2 regions of the Microbacterium meiriae genome follow, and region 2 is predicted to be linked to the other one. Evidence: predicted binding sites of a transcription regulator. Region 2 holds the regulator's gene; the other holds the start of a gene.
The links. Region 2 encodes LexA, which represses DNA repair genes until DNA is damaged. Its sites were predicted from a motif close to TCGAACANNTGTTCGA; they were not measured.
Positions count from the first base shown of each region.

Region 1: a site for LexA is predicted at 5,178-5,193, ahead of RI211_RS12010 (HNH endonuclease signature motif containing protein). Genes of this name have one in related genera too.

Region 1 is NZ_CP133984.1:2,483,116-2,493,356, reverse strand. It holds gene mmsB (multiple monosaccharide ABC transporter permease) at 1-1,017, shown strand, start outside; gene RI211_RS12020 (substrate-binding domain-containing protein) at 1,080-2,201, shown strand; gene RI211_RS12015 (Cmx/CmrA family chloramphenicol efflux MFS transporter) at 2,289-3,518, opposite strand; gene RI211_RS12010 (HNH endonuclease signature motif containing protein) at 3,805-5,025, opposite strand; gene RI211_RS12005 (alpha/beta fold hydrolase) at 5,251-6,015, shown strand; gene RI211_RS12000 (ABC-F family ATP-binding cassette domain-containing protein) at 6,058-7,950, shown strand; gene RI211_RS11995 (Na+/H+ antiporter) at 7,990-9,774, shown strand; gene RI211_RS11990 (MetQ/NlpA family ABC transporter substrate-binding protein) at 9,878-10,241, shown strand, end outside.
Region 2 is NZ_CP133984.1:2,375,822-2,386,062, reverse strand. It holds gene RI211_RS11490 (methylenetetrahydrofolate reductase) at 149-1,096, shown strand; gene metE (5-methyltetrahydropteroyltriglutamate--homocysteine S-methyltransferase) at 1,118-3,427, shown strand; gene lexA (transcriptional repressor LexA) at 3,492-4,178, opposite strand; gene RI211_RS11475 (LysM peptidoglycan-binding domain-containing protein) at 4,462-4,830, shown strand; gene RI211_RS11470 (histidinol-phosphate transaminase) at 4,895-5,989, shown strand; gene hisB (imidazoleglycerol-phosphate dehydratase HisB) at 5,986-6,603, shown strand; gene hisH (imidazole glycerol phosphate synthase subunit HisH) at 6,600-7,235, shown strand; gene priA (bifunctional 1-(5-phosphoribosyl)-5-((5-phosphoribosylamino)methylideneamino)imidazole-4-carboxamide isomerase/phosphoribosylanthranilate isomerase PriA) at 7,348-8,094, shown strand; gene RI211_RS11450 (SseB family protein) at 8,078-8,875, shown strand; gene RI211_RS11445 (DUF1844 domain-containing protein) at 8,892-9,290, opposite strand; gene infC (translation initiation factor IF-3) at 9,524-10,162, shown strand; gene rpmI (50S ribosomal protein L35) at 10,235-10,241, shown strand, end outside.

The DNA.
Region 1 (10,241 bases), 110 kb from region 2:
GGCATCCTCCTCGGTCTCGGTGTCGGCGTGCTCGTCGGCGCCTGGCAGGGATTCTGGGTCGCCTACGTCGGGGTGCCGGCGTTCATCGTGACGCTGGCCGGCATGCTGTTCTTCCGCGGTGCGAACCAGGCGGTGGGTGACTCTCAGTCCGTGCCCGTGCCGGAGGGCTTCAAGATCATCGGTGCCGGCTACCTGCCGGAGATCGCCCTGCCCCTGCCGTTCAACATCCCGACCATGCTGCTGGCGCTCGCCGGTGTCGCATGGATCGTGTTCTGGGAGATCCGCACCCGGCGCATCCAGCGCAAGATGGGCTCCGACATGGCGCCCATCTGGGTGAGCGTGACGAAGGTCGTCCTCATCTCGGCCGTCATCCTCATCGCCGGCTGGCTGTTCGCCACGGGGCGCGAGGGCACGAGCTTCCCGATCTCGGGCGTCATCCTCCTCGCCCTCGTCATCCTCTACTCGTTCATCACGAACAACACCGTTTTCGGCCGCCACATCTACGCGGTCGGCGGCAACCGCCAGGCCGCGCGCCTCTCGGGCGTGAAGGACCGTTGGGTGGACTTCTTCGTGATGATGAACATGTCGGTCCTGGCCTCGCTCGCCGGCATGATCTACGTCGCGAGGGCGACCGCCTCGGGCCCGCAGGACGGCAACGGCTGGGAGCTCGACGCGATCGCCTCCGTCTTCATCGGCGGCGCGGCCGTCTCCGGCGGCATCGGCACGGTGATCGGGTCGATCATCGGTGGTCTGGTGATGGCGTTCCTGAACAACGGCCTCGCGCTGCTCGGCGCCGGTGCTGACGTGGTCTCGATGATCAAGGGCCTCGTGCTGCTGTTCGCCGTCGGCGTCGACGTGTGGAACAAGCAGCAGGGTCGTCCGTCGATCACCGGCTTCCTCACGCGCCGTCTCGGCCGCAAGCAGGACCCGGCCACCGACACGTTCGATCCCACGAAGACCAACTACCCCACCAGTCAGAAGTACGAAGCCCCCGCCGTCGAGGAGACGCGCGGATAGTAAGGGCCACGTCGCGCAACGCAGGCGCGGCGGGACCTGCACACACCAGAGAAAGAGATCACATGAAGAAGATCCTTCTGTCGGCGACAGCGCTTGTCGTCGCGGGCGCATTCGCCCTCACCGGCTGCTCCTCGGAGCGCGGCGGTGGGGACTCGGGTTCGGGGGCGGGCGAGGAGACCGCCTCGGGCTTCGACGCCGGCTCCACGATCGGTGTCGCTCTGCCCGACAAGACCTCGGAGAACTGGGTCCTGGCCGGTCAGCTGTTCACCGACGGCCTGGAGAAGGCCGGTTTCAAGGCGGACGTGCAGTACGCGCCCGCCAGCAACACGGTCGCAGAGCAGCAGAACCAGATCCAGGCGATGGTCACCGGTGGCGCCAAGGTCATCATCATCGGTGCCAAGGACGGCAAGCAGCTCACCACGCAGGTGGAGGCCGCCCGCGACGCGGGTGTCGCGGTCATCGCCTACGACCGTCTCATCGAGAACACCGACGCCGTGGACTACTACGTCGCCTTCGACAACTTCGAGGTCGGCAAGCTCCAGGGCCAGGCGCTGCTCGACGGCCTCGCCGAGCGCGCGGATCACGAGGCGCCGTACAACATCGAGCTGTTCTCGGGCTCGCCGGACGACGCCAACTCGGCGGTGTTCTTCAACGGGGCGATGGAGGTGCTGCAGCCGAAGATCGACGACGGCACGCTGAACGTCGTCTCCGGGCAGACCGAGATCTCCCAGACGGCGACCGAGGGCTGGAAGCCGGAGAACGCGCAGCGTCGCATGGACTCGATCCTCACGTCGAGCTACGGCTCGGAGACGCTCGACGGCGTCCTGTCCCCGAACGACACCCTCGCCCGCGCCATCATCACCTCGGCGCAGCAGGCCGGCAAGCCCGTCCCGGTGGTCACCGGTCAGGACTCCGAGGTCGAGTCGGTGAAGTCGATCATGGAGGGCGTGCAGTACTCCACGATCAACAAGGACACCACGCTGCTCGTGGAGCAGGCCATCAAGATGGTCGGTCAGCTCCAGAAGGGCGACGAGGTCGACGTCAACGACACCGACCAGTACGACAACGGCAAGAAGGTCGTCCCGGCCTACCTCCTCCCGCCGGTCATCGTGACCAAGGAGAACGCGGCCGAGGCGTACGCCAACGTTCCGAGCCTCCTCGAGATCGTGAAGTCGTACGAGTAAGCAGAAGCGAGACCGTCCTCGTTCCCCGCGAACGTCGGACACGACGAGCCGTCCGGACCTTCGGGTCCGGGCGGCTCGCCGCCGTTGTCAGGGCTCAGCCTCGCGGCGTCCGCTGCCGGAGTGCCTTCTTCGCGTGATCAGGGCAAGAAGGAGGGCACAGGTCGACAGGGTCACGGCGACCGCGACGGGGGAGAGCGGACCGGCTCCGCTGGCGAGCGTCCAGCCGCCCCAGGCCGGACCGATCACGGCACCGAGGTTCAGGGCCGCGGTCGCGTAGGACCCTCCCATCGTCGGGGCGGCGGAGGAGGCGTACAGGACGCGGGTGATCAAGGTGCTTCCCACGCCGAACGAGGCCATGCCCTGCACGAAGACGAGAACCAGCAGCGCGACCGGCTGATCCGCGACCGTCGCCAAGACGATCCAGCCGCCCAGGAGCAGCGGTCCACCGACGGCGAGCAACGCGCCCGAGTGCCGATCAGTGTATCGACCGGCGATCGTCACGCCGAGGAACGAGCCGAGACCGAACAAGACGAGCGCGACCGAGACCGCAGCGTCGGGCAGACCGGCGATCTCGGTGACGATCGGCGCCAGGAACGTGAAGACCGCGAAGGTCCCCGCGTTCACCAGCGCCGCCAGGATCATCGCGAGGGCGAGCGGCGGCGTCAGCAGGAGGGCGATTTCCGCGCGCAGGGACGGTGCCTTCCTGGCGGGATGCGCCGGGGCCGGGGCTGCTCCGGATGTCGACCGAGGCTGCCCATGCGTCGCGCCCCGGATCGTCGTCGGCACTCCACGGAGGATCCCGAGGAGCGCGGGGAGACAGAGCAGAGCGACGGCGGCGAAGGTGGCCCGCCAGCTCGATGCGCTGCCGAGCACCGCCCCCGCAGGGACGCCGACGACGGTGGCGATGGTCGTCCCCGAGAGCACCACCGCGAGGGCGCGTCCCGTGCGTTCGCGGGGGACGAGGAGAGTCACCGTACGCAGCGCGACGGCGAGGAACCCCGCGTTCGCGAGGGCGCTGAGCACGCGCATGACGAGGAGGAGCTCGAAGGCAGACGTCACCGCGCCGACGACATGGCACGCGGCGAAGAGCGCCAGGCAGACGATGAGCGTGCGACGCGGCGGCCACTCGCGCGCGAACGCGGCCATGGCGGGCGCGCCCACGACCATGCCGACGGCGAAGGCCGAGGTGAGGAGACCGGCCGTGCCGACCGGGACGTGGAGGTCGTCCGCGATCGCGGGGAGGAGTCCAGCGAGCATGAACTCCGAGGTGCCCATGACGAAGACCGCCAGGGCGAGGGCATAGAGGGGGAAAGGCATCGAGTGCTCCGAGGTGAGAGGGAAGAGGAGGGCTTCTCGTCACCACGGTCAGCGCCCGGGTCACCGGCGCGCGCCCGCCGACAGGGCGGACGAAGGGATCAGCGGTTCACGGGGCTGACGGTGTGACCGGCAGCCCCCGACCTGTCTGATTCGGGACTCGACATGCCCTCCACCCTACGGCTGATCGGCGTGCCTGCGTGATCGGTGTGCAGGCGCGATCGGTGTGCCTGCGTGATCGGTGTCCCTGCGTGATCGGTGTGCAGACGTCAACGTCGTGCCTGCGGGATCAGTCGGAGCCGGGCCGCGCGTCGGCGGCGGACCACGGGGGATCCTCGGCGAAGGTCACGGTGTGCGGAGGCGGCGGTCGGTCGATGTAGCTCCGGCCGGTGGGGCTCGTCCACTCGAGAACGCCGCCCGGCCCCTGCTCGACGTGCCACGGAGAGTGGTGTTTGAGCATGTGATGTCGTCGACAGAAGGTCGCGAGGTTGTCGTGCACGGTCTCTCCGCCGAGCGCCGCATCGTGATTGTGATCGAGGTCGCACTTCCGCGGCGCGAGGCCGCAGCCGGGGAAGCGGCAGCGTTGATCGCGGGCCCGCAGGTGCCGGCGGAGGTCTTCGCTCGGCCGGTACCGGTCGACGGCCAGCAGCGCCCCGCTGATCGGGTGGGTGAGCACCCGGTCCCATCCGCTCGCCGCGCCGGCCAGTCGGCGGGCCGTGGCCGGATCGATCGGGATGACCCCGTCGAGCTCGGCGGCGAGGATCGGAGTCCCGTCCGTGGTCCCTTCCTGCTCGCCGTGCATCAGGGTCAGCACCGGCACGGTGACCTCGACGCGCGCTCGAAGTTCCGAGAGCAGTCCTTCGTCCGAGTCATGTCCCGCCGGAGCGCCCGTCAGGACGAGGTCGGCGAGCAGGTCCGCGCGCAGCTGGTCCACGGTCCTGTCGTCGGGGATGCTCTCCTCCGCCTCCCGACGGTGTGCTCGCGCGTTCTCCTCCCGCACGGCATGCGCCATCTGGGAGAGCCGGTCGAACATGCCGTGCACGAGGGCCGCAGGGCCGCGCGCACCGAGTTCGGCCATGCCGTCCTCGAGGTCGGTCACCCAGACGCGGCGCAGCTCCCTGGCGTCGCGGTGTCGCTCGACGAGCGTCCGCTCCTGGAGCCGGTCGGCCAGTCGGCGCACGAGCCGGCGTATCCGGTTCGGAGACTCCGCAGCGGCCACCTCGATCGCCTCCGTCGCGAAACACGAACGGTCGTCCGGGTCATCGAGATGAGCGCCCGCCTCCACGATCAGCCGCGCGTGCGCGGCGCTGATCCGTCCGGCGCCCTGGGCCTCCCAGACGGTGGGGAACCGCTCGACCAGCCAGGACGCCTCGGACATCCGCCGTTCGATCGTGCGGTCGCTGACGCGCTGTGCGGCCCCGATCTCCGCGGCGACCGTGCGGATCGCCATGTCGCCGCCGTCCGGATGACGCGCCTGCCGAGCGATGTCGACCGCAAGACGCCCCGCCATCGCGAGCAGTCCGTCGCGGGCCGCCTACATGCTGCTCAGCGTCTTCTCGGCCGCTTCCAGCCCCTCCACCAGATCGGCGAGCATCGCCATCTGGGAGTCGGTCGCGTCGAGCAGTGCGGGCATGACGTCAGTCCATCACCGACCACCGACATTCGAACGAAGGTTCGAAGGAATCTGGCCGAAAGTCGTATCACGAAAGAATAACGACCGTGGTTGACTGGCTCCGTGCTCCTGAACGTCATCGAAGCCGGGGAGGGCGACCGCGTCGCCGTGCTGCTGCACGGCATGATGGGGTCCGCCGAGAGCTGGCACCGCGTGGTCCCGCTGCTCGTGGAACGCGGCTTCCGCGTGCTGGCGCTCGATCTGCCCGGCCACGGCCTCTCGCCGCGTGACCCGGAGCTCACGATCGAGTCGGCGGCCGATGCCGTCGTCGAGACTCTGGCGCAGGTCGCGGCCGGCTGCGATGCCGAGGGCACCCCGGGGGACCGCGCCTGCTCCACCCTCGCCGTCGCCGTGGGGCACTCCTTCGGAGCCACGGTGCTCGCCGCCGCCGCGCCCCGCCTCGACCCGGGCCTCGCGGTCTACGTCGACGCGCCGCTCGCCCTGCAGGGCGGCCAGGATCGTGCCGTGCTCGTGTCGCAGTACGAGCATGACCGCCGCGAGCGGATGTCGCCCGCCGACCTCCGCCGCCTCCGTCCCTTCTACTCCGTCGACGACGCCACGGTCGAGGCGCGGGCGGCCGAGCGGTTCGACCCGCCGACGGCGGCCTCCGTCTCCTGCGGGGAGGACGGCCATTGGACCGCCGCCCCCGGCTCCATCGTCGTGCGCGCGGAACCCAGCGCCTGGGTGACCGATGAGGACGCGCGACGGTTCGAGCACGGCGGGGTGACGGTGCGCAGCATCCCCGGCGCCGCCCACACCGTCTGGTACAGCCACTTCGAGGTCTTCACCGCCGCGCTGCCGGAGCTCTTCGCCCCCTCGCTCGTCTGACCGGGCGACCGCCCGACGCGGCGCGACTACCCTGGAGAGGACATGGCACATCTTCTCGGGGCCGAAGCCCTGCACCTCGAATACCCGACCCGCGTCGTCTTCGACGCCGTGACCCTCGGCATCGAGGAGGGCGACCGCATCGGCATCGTCGGCCGCAACGGCGACGGCAAGTCGAGCCTTCTCGCCATGCTCGCCGGCCGGAAGGAACCGGATTCCGGGCGCGTGACCGTGCGCGGCGGCACCCGCATCGGCGTGCTCGACCAGGCCGACACGCTCCCCGACGACATCACGATCGGCGCCGCCGTGGTCGGCGACATGGCCGAGCACGAATGGGCCGGAGACGCCCGCGTCCGCGACGTGATCGAGGGGCTGCTGACGGATCTGCCGTGGGACGCGCAGATCGGCTCCCTCTCCGGCGGGCAGCGCCGCCGTGTGTCCCTCGCGAAACTGCTCACGGGCGACTGGGACGTCATCGCGCTCGATGAGCCGACGAACCACCTCGACGTCGAGGCGATCACGTGGCTCGCCGGGCACCTCAAGAAGCGCTGGCCCGCGAACGCCGGAGCCCTCCTCGTCGTGACCCACGACCGGTGGTTCCTCGACGAGATCTGCACCGAGACGTGGGAGGTGCACGACCGCATCGTCGAGCCCTTCGAGGGCGGCTACGCGGCCTACATCCTGCAGCGGGTCGAGCGCGACCGCATGGCGGCGGCGACAGAGGCGAAGCGGCAGAACCTCGCCCGCAAGGAGCTCGCCTGGCTGCGCCGCGGTGCCCCGGCCCGCACCAGCAAGCCGAAGTTCCGCATCGACGCCGCCAACGAGCTCATCGCCGACGTGCCCGAGATCCGCGACAAGGTCTCGCTGCAGTCGCTCGCCGTCTCGCGGCTGGGCAAGGACGTCGTCGACCTGCTCGATGTGGGGGTGACGTACCCTTCGACAAGCTCAGGGACCCAGGCAGGCTCAGGGACCCAGGGAGGCTCAGGGACCCAGGGAGGCTCAGGGACCCAGGCGGGCTCAGGGACCGGCGGGAAGACCGTGCTCAAGGACGTCGAGTGGCGGATCGCCCCGGGCGAGCGCACGGGCATCCTCGGCGTGAACGGCGCCGGGAAGTCCACACTCCTGGGGCTCATCTCCGGCACGGTCGAGCCCACCGAGGGGCGGATCAAGCGAGGGAAGACCGTGCAGGTGCGCACGCTTACGCAGCGCCTCGACGAACTCCTGCCGCACTGGAACGACCCCGTGCGCGTAGTCATCTCGGGTCTGCGCACCTCGTACACGCTCGGCGCCGGGTCGAAGGCGCAGGACCTCACGCCCGGACAGCTCCTGGAGCGACTCGGGTTCTCCTCCGCCCAGCTCTCGACGCCGGTGAAGGATCTCTCCGGTGGCCAGCAGCGTCGGTTGCAGCTGCTGCTCGTGCTGCTCGACCAGCCGAACGTGCTCATCCTCGACGAGCCCACGAACGACATGGACACCGACATGCTCGCCGCCATCGAGGACCTCCTCGACTCCTGGTCGGGCACGCTCCTCGTCGTCAGCCACGACCGGTACTTCCTGGAGCGAGTGACGGACCAGCAGTACGCGATCCTCCCGGGGCCGGACGGCGCGGGGCGCCTGCGGCATCTCCCCGGCGGCGTCGACGAGTACCTGCGCCTGCGACAGCACCTCGAGACGGCCGCGGCGACCGCGGCAGCGGCCCCCGCAACGAGCGGTCTCGACGGCGCTGCTCTCCGGGCGGCGCAGAAGGAAGCCGCCGCCCTGGAGCGCCGCATCCAGAAGCTCACGCAGCAGGTCGACGCGGCCAAGCACGCCCTCGCCGACCACGACCAGTCCGACTACGAGGGCCTCGGCGAGCGGATGAAGGCGATCACGGCGCAGGAGGCCGAGATCGAGGAGCTGGAGCTGCGCTGGTTCGAAGTCACGGAGCAGATCGGCTGACGGAGGAATATCCTTCTCCCACGACTGTTGGGAGTAGCGATGGAAGGCCTCGAAGTAACCGTCCTGCTCGGACTCACAATCCTCGTCGGAACCCTGATCGCCCCGCGCGTGCGTCTCGCGCTGCCCCTCGTCCTCGTCATCCTCGGTCTGGCGCTGGGATTCATCCCGCCGCTGCGCGAGGTCCAGCTGCCGCCGGAGACCGTGCTGCTGCTTTTCCTGCCGGTGATGCTGTTCTGGGAGAGCCTGACGACATCGCTGCGGTCGATCCGCCGCGACTTCCGCTACATCGTGCCGATGAGCACGCTCCTCGTCGTCGCCTCCGCGTTCGCGGTGGCCGGCATCGGCGTGCTGTTCGGCATGCCCTGGGAGATCGCGCTCATCCTGGGTGCTGCGGTCGCACCGCCCGATGCCACGGCCGTCGCGGCCCTCGGTCGGCTGCTGCCGCGTCGGATGTTCATGAAGCTCAAGGCCGAGAGCCTGACCAACGACGGCACCGCGCTCGTGCTCTACGCCATCGCGGTGTCCCTCGCGCTGGGCGGCCAGGTCACGCCGCTCTCGGTCACCTGGGACGTGCTGGTGTCGTACGTGGGCGGGATCGCCGCGGGGATCGTGGTCGCGGCCCTGGCCACGCTGCTGCTGCGCCGCATCTCCTCCACCATCGTCATCAACGTCACGCTGCTGCTCGTGCCGTTCTCCGCGTTCCTGCTCGCCGAGCTCGTGCACGCGTCGGGGGTGCTCGCCGTGGTCGTGGCCGGACTCATCGTCGCCTGGGTGTCGCCGCGCGTGACGACGGCGGCCTCGCGCCGACAGGCCGACGCGGCCTGGCCGTTCGGCGTCTTCCTGTTGAACGGGGCGCTGTTCGTGCTCATCGGCCTCGAGGTGCAGTTCGTCGCGCACGAGATCTCCGCCGCCGCCATCGGCCGCCTGGTGCTCGTGACGCTCGCCGTGTGGGCGACGCTCTTCGCCGTCCGGTACGTGTTCCAGCTCCTCAACGTGCTGTTCCAGCGTCGCCCGGCCGAACGCCCGCCGCGCGGCTCCCGCTCCCGCGCCCGACTCGTGTCCACGGTCGCCGGCATGCGCGGAGCGGTGTCGCTGGCGATCGCACTGTCGGTGCCGACCGGCGTCTCCGAGGGGAGCGTCGTGGGCGGCCGTGACGAGATCGTCTTCGTGACCGCCGGAGTGATCCTGCTCAGCCTCCTCGTGCAGGCGCCTCTCCTCCCCGCGCTCGTGCGCTGGGCGCGATTCCCGGTCGACCATGCCGAGGACGAGGAGTACGAGCTCGCCGAGCGGGCGATCTCGGGTGCGGCCCTGGCCGCGCTCGACGACCTCGCCGCGGAGCACGGCATCGGCCAGGAGGTGCGCGACCGGGTGCGCGCCGAGGGGTACCAGGCGCTGGAGTTCGCGAACGCCCGGACGCTCGCGCGGGAGCAGGCGCTCATCGACGCCGAGGCCGACGCGCTGGACGAGATGCTCGGCGAGCCCGATCCCTACGGCACCGGGGGAGAGGCGCCCCGTCGCGAGGACGAGGACGCAGACGCGGGCGACGTCGCGGTGTCGGCAGGGACCGCCCCCGACCCCGAGGCGACGGACGGCACGACGCTGCAGATGATCGCGACCTCCGCCGACGTCGACCTCGCCCAGCGCTCGCCGCTCGTGCGGCACGAGGAGCACACCCGGCTCAAGCTCGCGCTGCTCGACCGCAAGCGCGAGGTCCTGCTCGGGCTCCGCGGCGCCGGCACCGTGGACGACATGGTCGTCCGCCGGATCTCCGCCCGTCTCGACCTGGAGCAGGTGCGCCTGCAGGGAATCGAAGAGCTCGACTGACCCGCCTCCCGCGCGGCTGTGACGCCGTGTGACATCCCGATTCCGCGACAGCGCGCCCCCCTGCCTAACGTTGTCGAGTCCCGCCAGGAAGGAACTCCTCATCATGTCCCGCCGCACAACCTCCGCCCTCGCCGCGCTCGCCGTGGTCCCGCTGTTCGTCGCCCTCGCCGGGTGCGCCACCTCGTCCGACGCGGGGTCCGGCGACGGCGGTTCCGAGAACGAGACCGTCAAGATCGGCGTGGTCGGCGAGAGCGACCCGCAGTGGCCCGCTTTCGTGGATGCGGCGGCTGACGCCGGCATCACGGTCGAACTCGTCGACTTCGGCTCGTACGAGCTGCCCAACCCTGCGCTGAGCGAGGGGGAGATCGACCTCAATCAGTTCCAGCACGTCGTGTACCTGGCGCAGTACAACGAGGCCTCGGGGGATGACCTCGCGGCGATCGGTTCGACGCAGATCTACCCGCTCG
Region 2 (10,241 bases):
CTCGTGCGGCGGGCCGAGGGCGTGTTCTAGGTTTCTGGAAACGCCCGGTTGATCCCGGACGTGGAGCGACAGCCGAGCCCGGCACCCGCCCGCGAACGACGTGCTGTTCGTCGTGCGCGGACCCCGGCCCCTGTCCCCTGGAGAGAAGATGTCTTCCCCGTTCGACGCCTCCCGCGCCTCCCGCGTGCCGTTCTCCTTCGAGCTGTATCCGCCCCGCTCGGAGTCGAGCCAGGAGGCGCTGCACGAGACCGTCCGTCACCTCGCCGCGGCGGGGCCCGCGTTCCTCTCGGTGACGTACGGCGCCGGCGGCTCGACCGGGGGACGCTCGCTCGACGTGCTGCGGTTCATCCGCGAGCACACCGACGTCGAGCCCCTCGCCCATCTCACGTGCGTCGGCAACACCTATGCCGGGGCCACGGCGCTCATCCGGGAGTTCCTCGACGCCGGGATCCTCCGCTTCCTCGCCCTCCGCGGCGATCCGCCCGCGGGCCGGACCGAGCCCTTCCTCGGCGACCTGGAGAGCGCAGCTCAGCTCGTGCAGCTCATCGATCGCGTCCAGGCCGAACGTGCTCCGTACCAGGAGTCCCCTGTCCCCGGCCTTCCCGGAGCCGCGCTGGTGGCGCCCCGTCAGAAGGTCGACATCGCGGTCGCGGCCTTCCCGAAGGGGCACCCGCGGGCCACGCACCGCACCCAGGACGTGGAGGCTCTGCTCGCCAAGCAGGCGGCAGGGGCGACCTTCGCCATCACCCAGCTCTTCTTCCACCCGGACGACTACCTCGCCTTCGTGGAGCGTGCCCGAGCGGGCGGCGTCACCATCCCGATCCTCCCCGGCATCATGCCGATCACCTCACCTGCCCGGCTGGCCCGGGTGCTGGAGCTCACGGGGGAGGACCTGCCGAGCGAGCTCTCGGTCGCCCTCGACGTCGAGCCCACGGCCGAGGGGCGCCGGGAGATCGGGATCTCGTGGGCCGCCCGCCTCGCCGCCGACGTCGTCGCCGGCGGCGCCCCCGGCGTCCACCTGTACGCCTTCAACCAGCACGAGACCGTCCTGACCGTCCTCGCCGAAGCCGGCATCATCCCGGCGCTCCGGCACTAGTCCCCGCCGAAAGGAAACACCATGACCGCATTCCCCGAGGGCACCATCCTCGGCTATCCCCGCATCGGCCGCCGCCGCGAGCTCAAGAAGGCCGTCGAGGCATTCTGGGCGGGCCGCATCGACGAGCAGGAGCTGGAGCGGACGGCAGCGGACCTGCGCGCGGCGACCCGTGAACGCCTGGCCGCGCTCGGTCTCGGTCGCACGGACTCGTCGATCCCGGAGTCCTTCTCGTTCTACGACCAGGTCCTCGACGCCGCCGCCACGGTCGGCGCCATCCCCGCGCGCTTCGACGACCTGCGGGAGGCGGACGGGACGATCGGACTCTCCGCACTGTTCACCGTCGCACGCGGCGAGGGGGAGCGCGCGCCGCTGGAGATGACGAAGTGGTTCGACTCGAACTACCACTACCTCGTGCCGGAGATCGGTCCGGAGACGGTGTTCTCCCTCGCCAGCGACCGGCTGGTGCGCGAGGTCGCCGAGGCCGCGGCCGCCGGATTCGTCACGCGTCCCGTGGTCGTCGGACCGGTCACGCTGCTGGCGCTCGCGAAGGCGTCGGACGACGCGCCGGAGGGCTTCGAGCCGCTCTCGCGTCTGGAGGACGTGCTGCCGGTCTACGTCGATCTGCTCGCCCGCCTGCGTGCCGCGGGTGCCGAGTGGGTGCAGCTCGACGAGCCCGCGCTCGTCAGCGAGTCGCTGCCGGCCACGACCGCGCAGCTCGCCTCGGCGGCGGAGCGCGCGCTCGCGGTGCTGGGCAGCGCCGAGGAACGTCCCTCGATCCTCGTCGCGGCCCCGTATGCGAGCCTCGGCGAGACGTTCGGGACCGTGGCCGCGGCCCCCATCGAGGCGATCGCCGTCGACCTCGTGCGCGGTGCCGTCCCGGAAGCGGTGCCTGGCCTCGAGGGCAAGACCCTCGTCGGCGGTGTGATCGACGGTCACAACATCTGGCGTGGCGACCTCTCCGCGGCGCTCGACTCCCTGGAGGCGCTCCGCGCGCTCGGTGCTCCGGTGTCCGCGGCCACCTCGACCTCGCTGCTGCACGTGCCGCACGACGTGCAGGACGAGACCGCGCTCGACGAGCGCCTGGTCTCCTGGCTCGCGTTCGCGGACCAGAAGGTGCAGCAGGTCGTGAGCCTCGCCCGCGGTCTGTCCGAAGGGCGCACGGCGATCGCGACCGAGCTGGACGCCGCGACCGCTGCGCTGCAGGATCGCCTGAGCGCTCCCGGCGTGCGCGACGGTGCGGTGCGTTCCCGTGCGCTGACCGACGCCGACTTCGCCCGTGCTCCGTACGCGGAGCGGGAAGAGGCGCAGAATGTCCTCGGCCTGCCGGTGCTGCCCCTGACGACGATCGGCTCCTTCCCGCAGACCGGCGACATCCGCCGCGCACGCGCGCAGTTCCTCCGCGGCGAGATCCCCGAGGACGACTACGAGGAGTTCCTCCGCCGTGAGGTCGCCGCGGTCGTCTCCCTGCAGGAGGACCTCGGCCTCGACGTCCTCGTGCACGGCGAACCCGAGCGGAACGACATGGTGCAGTACTTCGCAGAGCACCTCGACGGCTTCGCGGTCACGCAGCACGGCTGGGTGCAGTCGTACGGCTCGCGAGCCACGCGTCCGTCGATCCTCTGGGGCGATGTCTCCCGCCCGGCGCCCATCACGGTCGCCTGGTCGGCATACGCCCAGTCGCTCACCGCGAAGCACATGAAGGGCATGCTCACGGGGCCGGTCACCATCCTCGCGTGGTCCTTCGTCCGCGACGACCAGCCTCTGGGGGAGACCGCGAACCAGGTCGCGCTCGCCCTCCGCGACGAGATCGCCGATCTGGAGGCCGCGGGCATCCAGGTGATCCAGGTCGACGAGCCGGCGCTACGCGAGCTGCTGCCGCTGAAGCAGACCGACCAGCCCGCGTACCTGGACTGGTCCGTCGCCTCGTTCCGTCTGGCGACGGGCGGTGCCGCGGCGGCCACGCAGGTGCACACCCACCTCTGTTACTCGGAGTTCGGCGTCGTGATCGACGCGATCCGTGCGCTCGACGCCGACGTGACGTCGATCGAGGCGGCCCGCAGCCGCATGGAGGTCGTCGCGGACATCGCCGAGGTCGGCTTCGACCACGGCATCGGCCCCGGTGTCTACGACATCCACTCGCCGCGTGTGCCGACGGTCGAGGAGGTCGAGTCCCTGCTGCGTCGCGCGGTCGAGGAGATCCCGCTCCGTCAGCTCTGGGTGAACCCGGACTGCGGCCTGAAGACCCGCGGCTACGCCGAGACCACCGCATCGCTGCGGAACATCGTCGAGGCCACCCGCCGGGTGCGCGAGGACGTGGTGGTCACCGCCTGACACTCCTGCTCAGCGAGACGACGAAGGCCCTCCCGGTGCACCGGGAGGGCCTTCGTCGTGTGTCTCAGACGGCGCGCATGACCGCGACGACCTTGCCGAGCACGACGGCTTCGTCGCCCAGGATCGGCTCGAACGCGGAGTTGCGGGGGAGCAGCCAGGTGTGGCCGTCGCGACGACGAAGTACCTTGACGGTGGCCTCGCCGTCGAGCATGGCGGCGACGATCTCGCCGTTCTCCGCGGTGTTCTGCGACCGGACCACGACCCAGTCCCCGTCGCAGATCGCGGCGTCGATCATCGACTCGCCGGAGACCTTGAGCATGAAGAGGTCGCCCTTGCCGACGAGCTGCCGGGGGAGCGGGAAGATCTCCTCCACCTGCTGATCGGCGGTGATGGGCACGCCGGCGGCGATGCGGCCGACCAGCGGGACCAGGGCGGCGTCGCCGACCGGGGTCGCCACATCCGCGGGGTTCTCCGCACCGGTGCCGGGAAGGTCGATGAGGACCTCCATGGCGCGCGTCTTGCCCGGGTCGCGCCGCAGGTAGCCGCTGAGCTCGAGCTGACCGAGCTGGTGCGTGACGCTGGACAGCGACTTGAGTCCGACGGCATCGCCGATCTCGCGCATGCTCGGCGGGTAGCCGTTCTGTGCGATGGAGGCCTGGATGACCTCGAGGATCGCCATCTGCTTCGGGCTGAGACTCTTGCGACGGCGGGTGCGCGGCGCCTCGGACTCGAGGGCTGAGGTGTCGCTCATGGTGCTCCTTCACTGCGTGATCCGACGTGCCGCTTCGAATGTCGGTGGCCCGTGGTGGGGTGTCCTTATCGAAACCGTATCCGAGAAAAGCGCGGATCTGGAAGATCTGTTCGAGCGTGTCGGGCGATTCGCGGGCCGCGGTTTCGAAGACAGCTTGACAGATGTTCGAACTCGAAGATATCTTCGGAACGTAGCTTCGCATCCACGGCTCCCGGCCGAGGCGCGGATGCGAAAGCTACGCCAACCTCCCCGGGCTCCGGCGCCGGGACAGTAAGGAGCAGACATGAGCAGCATCAGCCTCAGCACCGCGACCGCCTTCCCGGCATCGGCCCGTCCGGCCACCCGGCTGCGGATCACGGCACGCGGCCGCCGCGCTCTGCTCGCGCTCGCCTCGGTCCCGCTCGCAGCGGGCATCGCCTTCGCCGCCATCAGCGGGGGCAGTGCGATCGCCTCCGGCGCGGACGCACCGGCCGTCTCCGTCGAGACCGTCACGGTCATGCCCGGCGATACCCTCTGGTCGATCGCGAGCAGCATCGCCCCCGAGGCCGACCCCCGCGAGGTCATCGGTGAGATCAGCCGTATGAACCTCCTCCGCGGCGGCGAGCTGCAGGTCGGTCAGGAGCTCGCGCTCCCGGCCCGCTACACCGACTGACGCGGAGCCCGAGTCTTCCGATCCGGTCGTCACGATGACCTCGGCTCTCCGTGCTCCTCTTAAGATGGGAAGGGTGACCTTCTCCCTCAACGATCTCCCGCTCCGCGACGATCTGCGCGGACTCACCCCGTACGGCGCGCCCCAGGCCCCGCTGCCGGTGGCTCTGAACGTGAACGAGAACACGCATCCCGTTCCCGACGAGGTCGCGAGCGACATCCTCGATGACATCGCCGTGGCGATCCGGGACGTGAACCGGTACCCGGATCGTGAGTTCACGACGCTGCGGGAGGCCTTCGCCGACTACCTGGGTCACGGCCTCACGCCGGAGCAGATCTGGGCGGGAAACGGCTCCAACGAGGTGCTGCAGCACATCTTCCAGGCTTTCGGCGGTCCGGGCCGCACGGCATTCGGCTTCGGCCCGACGTACTCGATGTACCCGCTCATCGCGAAGGGCACAGGGGCGTCGTGGATCGCCGGCACCCGGCAGCCGGACTACACCGTCACCGCGGAGGAGGCGGCGGAGCAGGTCCGTGCGGCCGACCCGGACATCGTGATCCTCTGCTCGCCGAACAATCCGACGGGCACGCCGCTGGGGCTCGACGTGGTGGAGGCCGTCTACGACGCCGCCCGTGGCGTGGTGATCGTCGACGAGGCCTATCAGGAGTTCGCGCCGCGCGATGCCCCGTCTGCACTGACTCTGCTGGAGGGCCGGCCGCGGCTGGCGGTCTCCCGCACCATGAGCAAGGCCTTCGCCTTCGCCGGTGCCCGCGTCGGCTACCTCGCCGCCGACCCCGCGTTCATCGACGCGCTGCGTCTGGTGCGCCTGCCCTACCACCTGAGCGCCCTGACGCAGGCGGCGGCCGTCGCCGCGCTCCGCAATGCCGACGTCATGCTCGGGATGGTGCAGGAGATCGTGGAGCAGCGCGACCGGATCACGGCCACGCTGGAGGCCCTCGGCTACACGCCCCACCTCTCGTGGTCCAACTTCGTGCTGTTCGGCGGCGTCGCGGACCCGCAGGCCACCTGGCAGCAGCTCTACGATCGCGGCGTGCTCGTCCGTGACGTCGGCATCCCCGGTCACCTGCGGGTGAGTGCCGGTACGGAGGCGGAGACCACGGCGTTCCTGGACGCCCTGGCCTCGATAGGATCGGCATCATGACCATCCCCGCGCCCACCGCACGCACCGCGAGCCGCGTGCGCAGCACGTCGGAGTCCACCGTCGAGGTCGAGCTCAACCTGGACGGTACCGGCGCGAGCCGCATCGACACCTCGGTGCCGTTCTTCGACCACATGCTCACGGCGTTCGCGAAGCACTCGCTGACGGATCTCACCGTGCGGGCGTCCGGCGACACCCACATCGACGCGCACCACACCGTGGAAGACGTCTCGATCGTGCTCGGTCAGGCGATCCTCGCCGCGCTCGGGGACAAGTCCGGCATCTCCCGCTACGGCGACGCCCTCGTCCCCCTGGACGAGGCGCTCGCGCAGGCGGTCGTCGACATCTCCGGTCGCCCGTACCTCGTGCACGAGGGTGAACCCGCGGGCTTCGAGCACCACCTGATCGGCGGGCACTTCACCGGATCGCTCGTCCGGCACGTCTTCGAAGCCATCACCTTCAACGCCGCCCTCACCGTGCACGTCCGGGTCCTGGGCGGGCGCGACCCGCACCACATCGCCGAGGCCGAGTTCAAGGCGTTCGCGCGGGCGTTCCGTCAGGCGAAGGCGCTGGATCCCCTCGTCGACGGCATCCCGTCCACCAAGGGAGCCTTGTGAGCGCCGCGCCCCGGGTCGCCGTCTTCGACTACGAATCCGGCAACGTCCACTCCGCGGTCAAGGCGCTCGTCGCCGCGGGAGCCGACGCCGTCCTCACGCGCGACCGCACCGAGGCTCTCGAGGCCGACGGGTTCGTCGTGCCCGGCGTCGGAGCCTTCCAGGCCGTGCGGGACGCCCTGCAGGCTCACGGCGGCGACGAGATCATCGGCCGTCGTCTCGCGGGCGGTCGACCGGTGCTGGGTATCTGCGTCGGCATGCAGGTGCTCTTCGAGCACGGCGTCGAGCGCGGGCACGACACCGCGGGCCTCGGCGAGTGGCCGGGCGCCGTGACGGAGCTCAACGCCCCTGTCCTGCCGCACATGGGCTGGAACACCGTGGAGCCGGGGGAGGACACCGTCCTGTTCCGCGGGATCGAGCAGGAACGCTTCTACTTCGTGCACTCCTATGCGGCGCAGTCCTGGGAGCTCGATGTGATCCCGCCGTTCCCCCAGCCCGTGCTCACCTGGGCGACCTACGGCGGTCCCTTCCTCGCGGCCGTGGAGAACGGCCCGCTCTCGGCGACGCAGTTCCACCCCGAGAAGTCCGGAGACGCCGGCATCCAGCTGCTCCGGAACTGGGTGCAGAGCCTCTGATCCGGAGCCGCGTCGGCGCCGGGCGTCATGCGGTTTGTCCCGCGCCCCGCGGCGGACTACCCTCGTCTCTCGTGCCCTCTCGGGCCGCAGACCCACCCGAACCAAGGACCCCATGAACGACTTCGCGCAGTCCCCCTCGCTCACGCTCCTCCCCGCGGTCGACGTCGCCGGCGGCAAGGCGGTCCGTCTGACCCAGGGGGAGGCGGGCACGGAGACGAGCTACGGCGACCCGCTCGACGCCGCGGGGGAGTGGGTCTCGCAGGGGGCCTCCTGGATCCACCTCGTCGACCTCGACGCGGCGTTCGGACGCGGCAGCAACGCCCCGATCCTGCGCAAGGTCATCAAGCAGTTCAAGAACGTCAACGTCGAGCTCTCCGGCGGCATCCGGGACGACGCGAGCCTGGAGGCGGCTCTGGAGAGCGGCGCCGCCCGCATCAACCTCGGCACCGCCGCCCTGGAGAACCCGGAGTGGGCCGCCGACGTGATCAGCCGCTTCGGCGAGGCGATCGCCGTCGGCCTCGACGTGCGCGGCACGACGCTCGCGGCGCGGGGCTGGACGAAGGAGGGCGGTGACCTCTGGGAGGTGCTCGAGCGCCTCGAGGACGCCGGCTGCAGCCGCTACGTCGTCACCGACGTGACCAAGGACGGCACGCTGCGCGGTCCGAACCTGGAGCTCCTGCGTGAGGTCACCTCGCGCACGCCGAAGCCGGTCGTCGCGTCGGGCGGCATCTCGAACCTCGACGACATCGCCGCCCTGCGCGACCTCGTGCCGCTGGGCGTCGAGGGCGCCATCGTCGGCAAGGCGCTGTACGCGGGCGCCTTCACGCTGGCGGAGGCTCTGGATGTCGCCGGAGACTGACCCCCACGCCTGCGGGCCGGAGTCGCACAACCGGGCCGACTCGGCCGGGGTCCCTTGGGAGGGGCGCAGCTTCGAGTCGAATCCGCACGCCGCGGACGACGGCTCGGCGGACCCTGCTCTTCTCGCCGCCCTGCTCCGCTTCCGCGCGGGGGAGGGGAGCCAGACGGAGGTCGTCGACGCGTTCCGCTCCGCGCGGGTGCTCATCCCGCTGATCGCCGAGAAGGGTGAGGAGGGTGTGGCCCCCAGCGGCCTCGCGGTGGACAAGACGCAGGAGCTGTCGATCGTCACCGTCGCCGCACCGGACGGGCGCCGCGTCCAGCCGGTGTTCTCGTCGGTCGAGACGATGCAGCGCTGGGACCCGTCGGCGCGACCCATCCCTGTCGAGGCCGTCCGCGCCGCGCTGGCCGCATCGTCGGAGGACACCGACCTCATCGTGCTCGACCCGACCTCGGACACGGAGTTCGTGATCCGGCGACCCGCCGTCTGGGCCGTGGCGCAGGGGCACGCGTGGGAACCGAGCTTCCTCTCGCCCGAGGTGGTCACCGCGCTCCGGGAGAGCATCGCCCATGAACTCGCCGTGATCGACGTCGCGGTCGCGCCCGGTGACCCGGATGCGCGGCTGCGCGGGCCGGAGCTCATCGTGGTGCTGGAGCTCGTCGACGGCCTGGAGCGCGAGGTCCTGGATGCGGTGCTCGCGCGCCTCGCCCAGCGGTGGGCGGCGGATGACCGCATCGCCGTCCTCGCCGACTCGCTGACGGTCAAGCTCCGCCGCAGCGTCTGAGGGGGCGCCGACCGGATCAGGTGACGGGGCCGGTCCACTTCTCGCCGGGGCCCTTGCCGATCGGGTCCGGGATGGTCGAGGCCTCGCGGAAGGCGAGCTGCAGCGAACGGAGGCCGTCACGCAACGAGCGGGCGTGCATGTCGCTGATCTCGGGGGCGCCGGCGGTGATGAGTCCCGCCAGCGCGTTGATGAGCTTGCGCGCCTCGTCCAGGTCGAGCTGAGCCGCGGCCTCCGGGTCGTCCGCCAGGCCGAGCTTGACGGCGGCAGCACTCATGAGGTGCACGGCGGCGGTGGTGATCACCTCGACGGCCGGGACGTCGGCGATGTCGCGGACGGCCGAGGAGGCCGCTTCTTCCTGCCGAGCCCATCGCTCCTCGCGCTCGCGGGCCGCCTCGTCCGATGCCTGGTTCGTCACTTCGCCTTGCTTTCTGTTAGACTTTGGCGGGCTCCGGAGCGTCATGCTCCGGAACGAAAGAGGATTCACTTCCCACCCGCGCTTGCCGTTCCAGGCTACCGGGTCTTGCGCTCCGCCGGCTCCGCTCGTCACGAGGGGACCGGTAGACAGGGTGCGGAGCCGGCGTCTGAGAGCCGGCGGGTGGGGGACGACTCCGATTTCGCCCGAGATGCAGACAGCATCACGGTGGCCGAATCACATCGTCTAAGGAGCTCCGCATCAGCGATCCCCGTACCAATGAGCGCATCCGCGTCCCCGAGGTCCGCCTCGTCGGCCCCGCGGGTGAGCAGATCGGCGTTGTCCGCATCGAGGCAGCGCTGCGTCTCGCACAGGAAGCCGATCTCGACCTCGTCGAGGTCGCCCCGAACTCGAAGCCGCCCGTCGTCAAGATCATGGACTACGGCAAGTTCAAGTACGAGGCCGCGCAGAAGGAAAAGGAAGCGCGTCGCAACCAGGCGAACACGATCCTCAAGGAAGTCCGCTTCCGTCTGAAGATCGAGGCGCACGACTACACCACGAAGCTCAAGCGCGCCGAGGGCTTCCTCAAGGCCGGTGACAAGGTCAAGGCCATGATCCTCTTCCGCGGTCGCGAGCAGTCGCGTCCCGAGCAGGGTGTGCGTCTGCTGCGCAAGTTCGCCGAAGACGTCGCCGAGTTCGGCACCGTCGAGTCGAACCCGACCATCGACGGCCGCAACATGGTCATGGTCGTCGCGCCGCACAAGAGCAAGTCCGAGGCGAAGCAGGAGCAGAACGCCGTGCGCGCCGCGAACAAGCAGGCCGCGCGCGATGCGAAGAACGACGCGGACGCTTCCGCGGACGCCCCGGCGGAGTAGATCCGCCCCCAGAACTCCCGCACCGCGGGTTGACACCGTCGCCTGAGAAGGCGCCATACGAAGGAAGAGAAGATGCCGA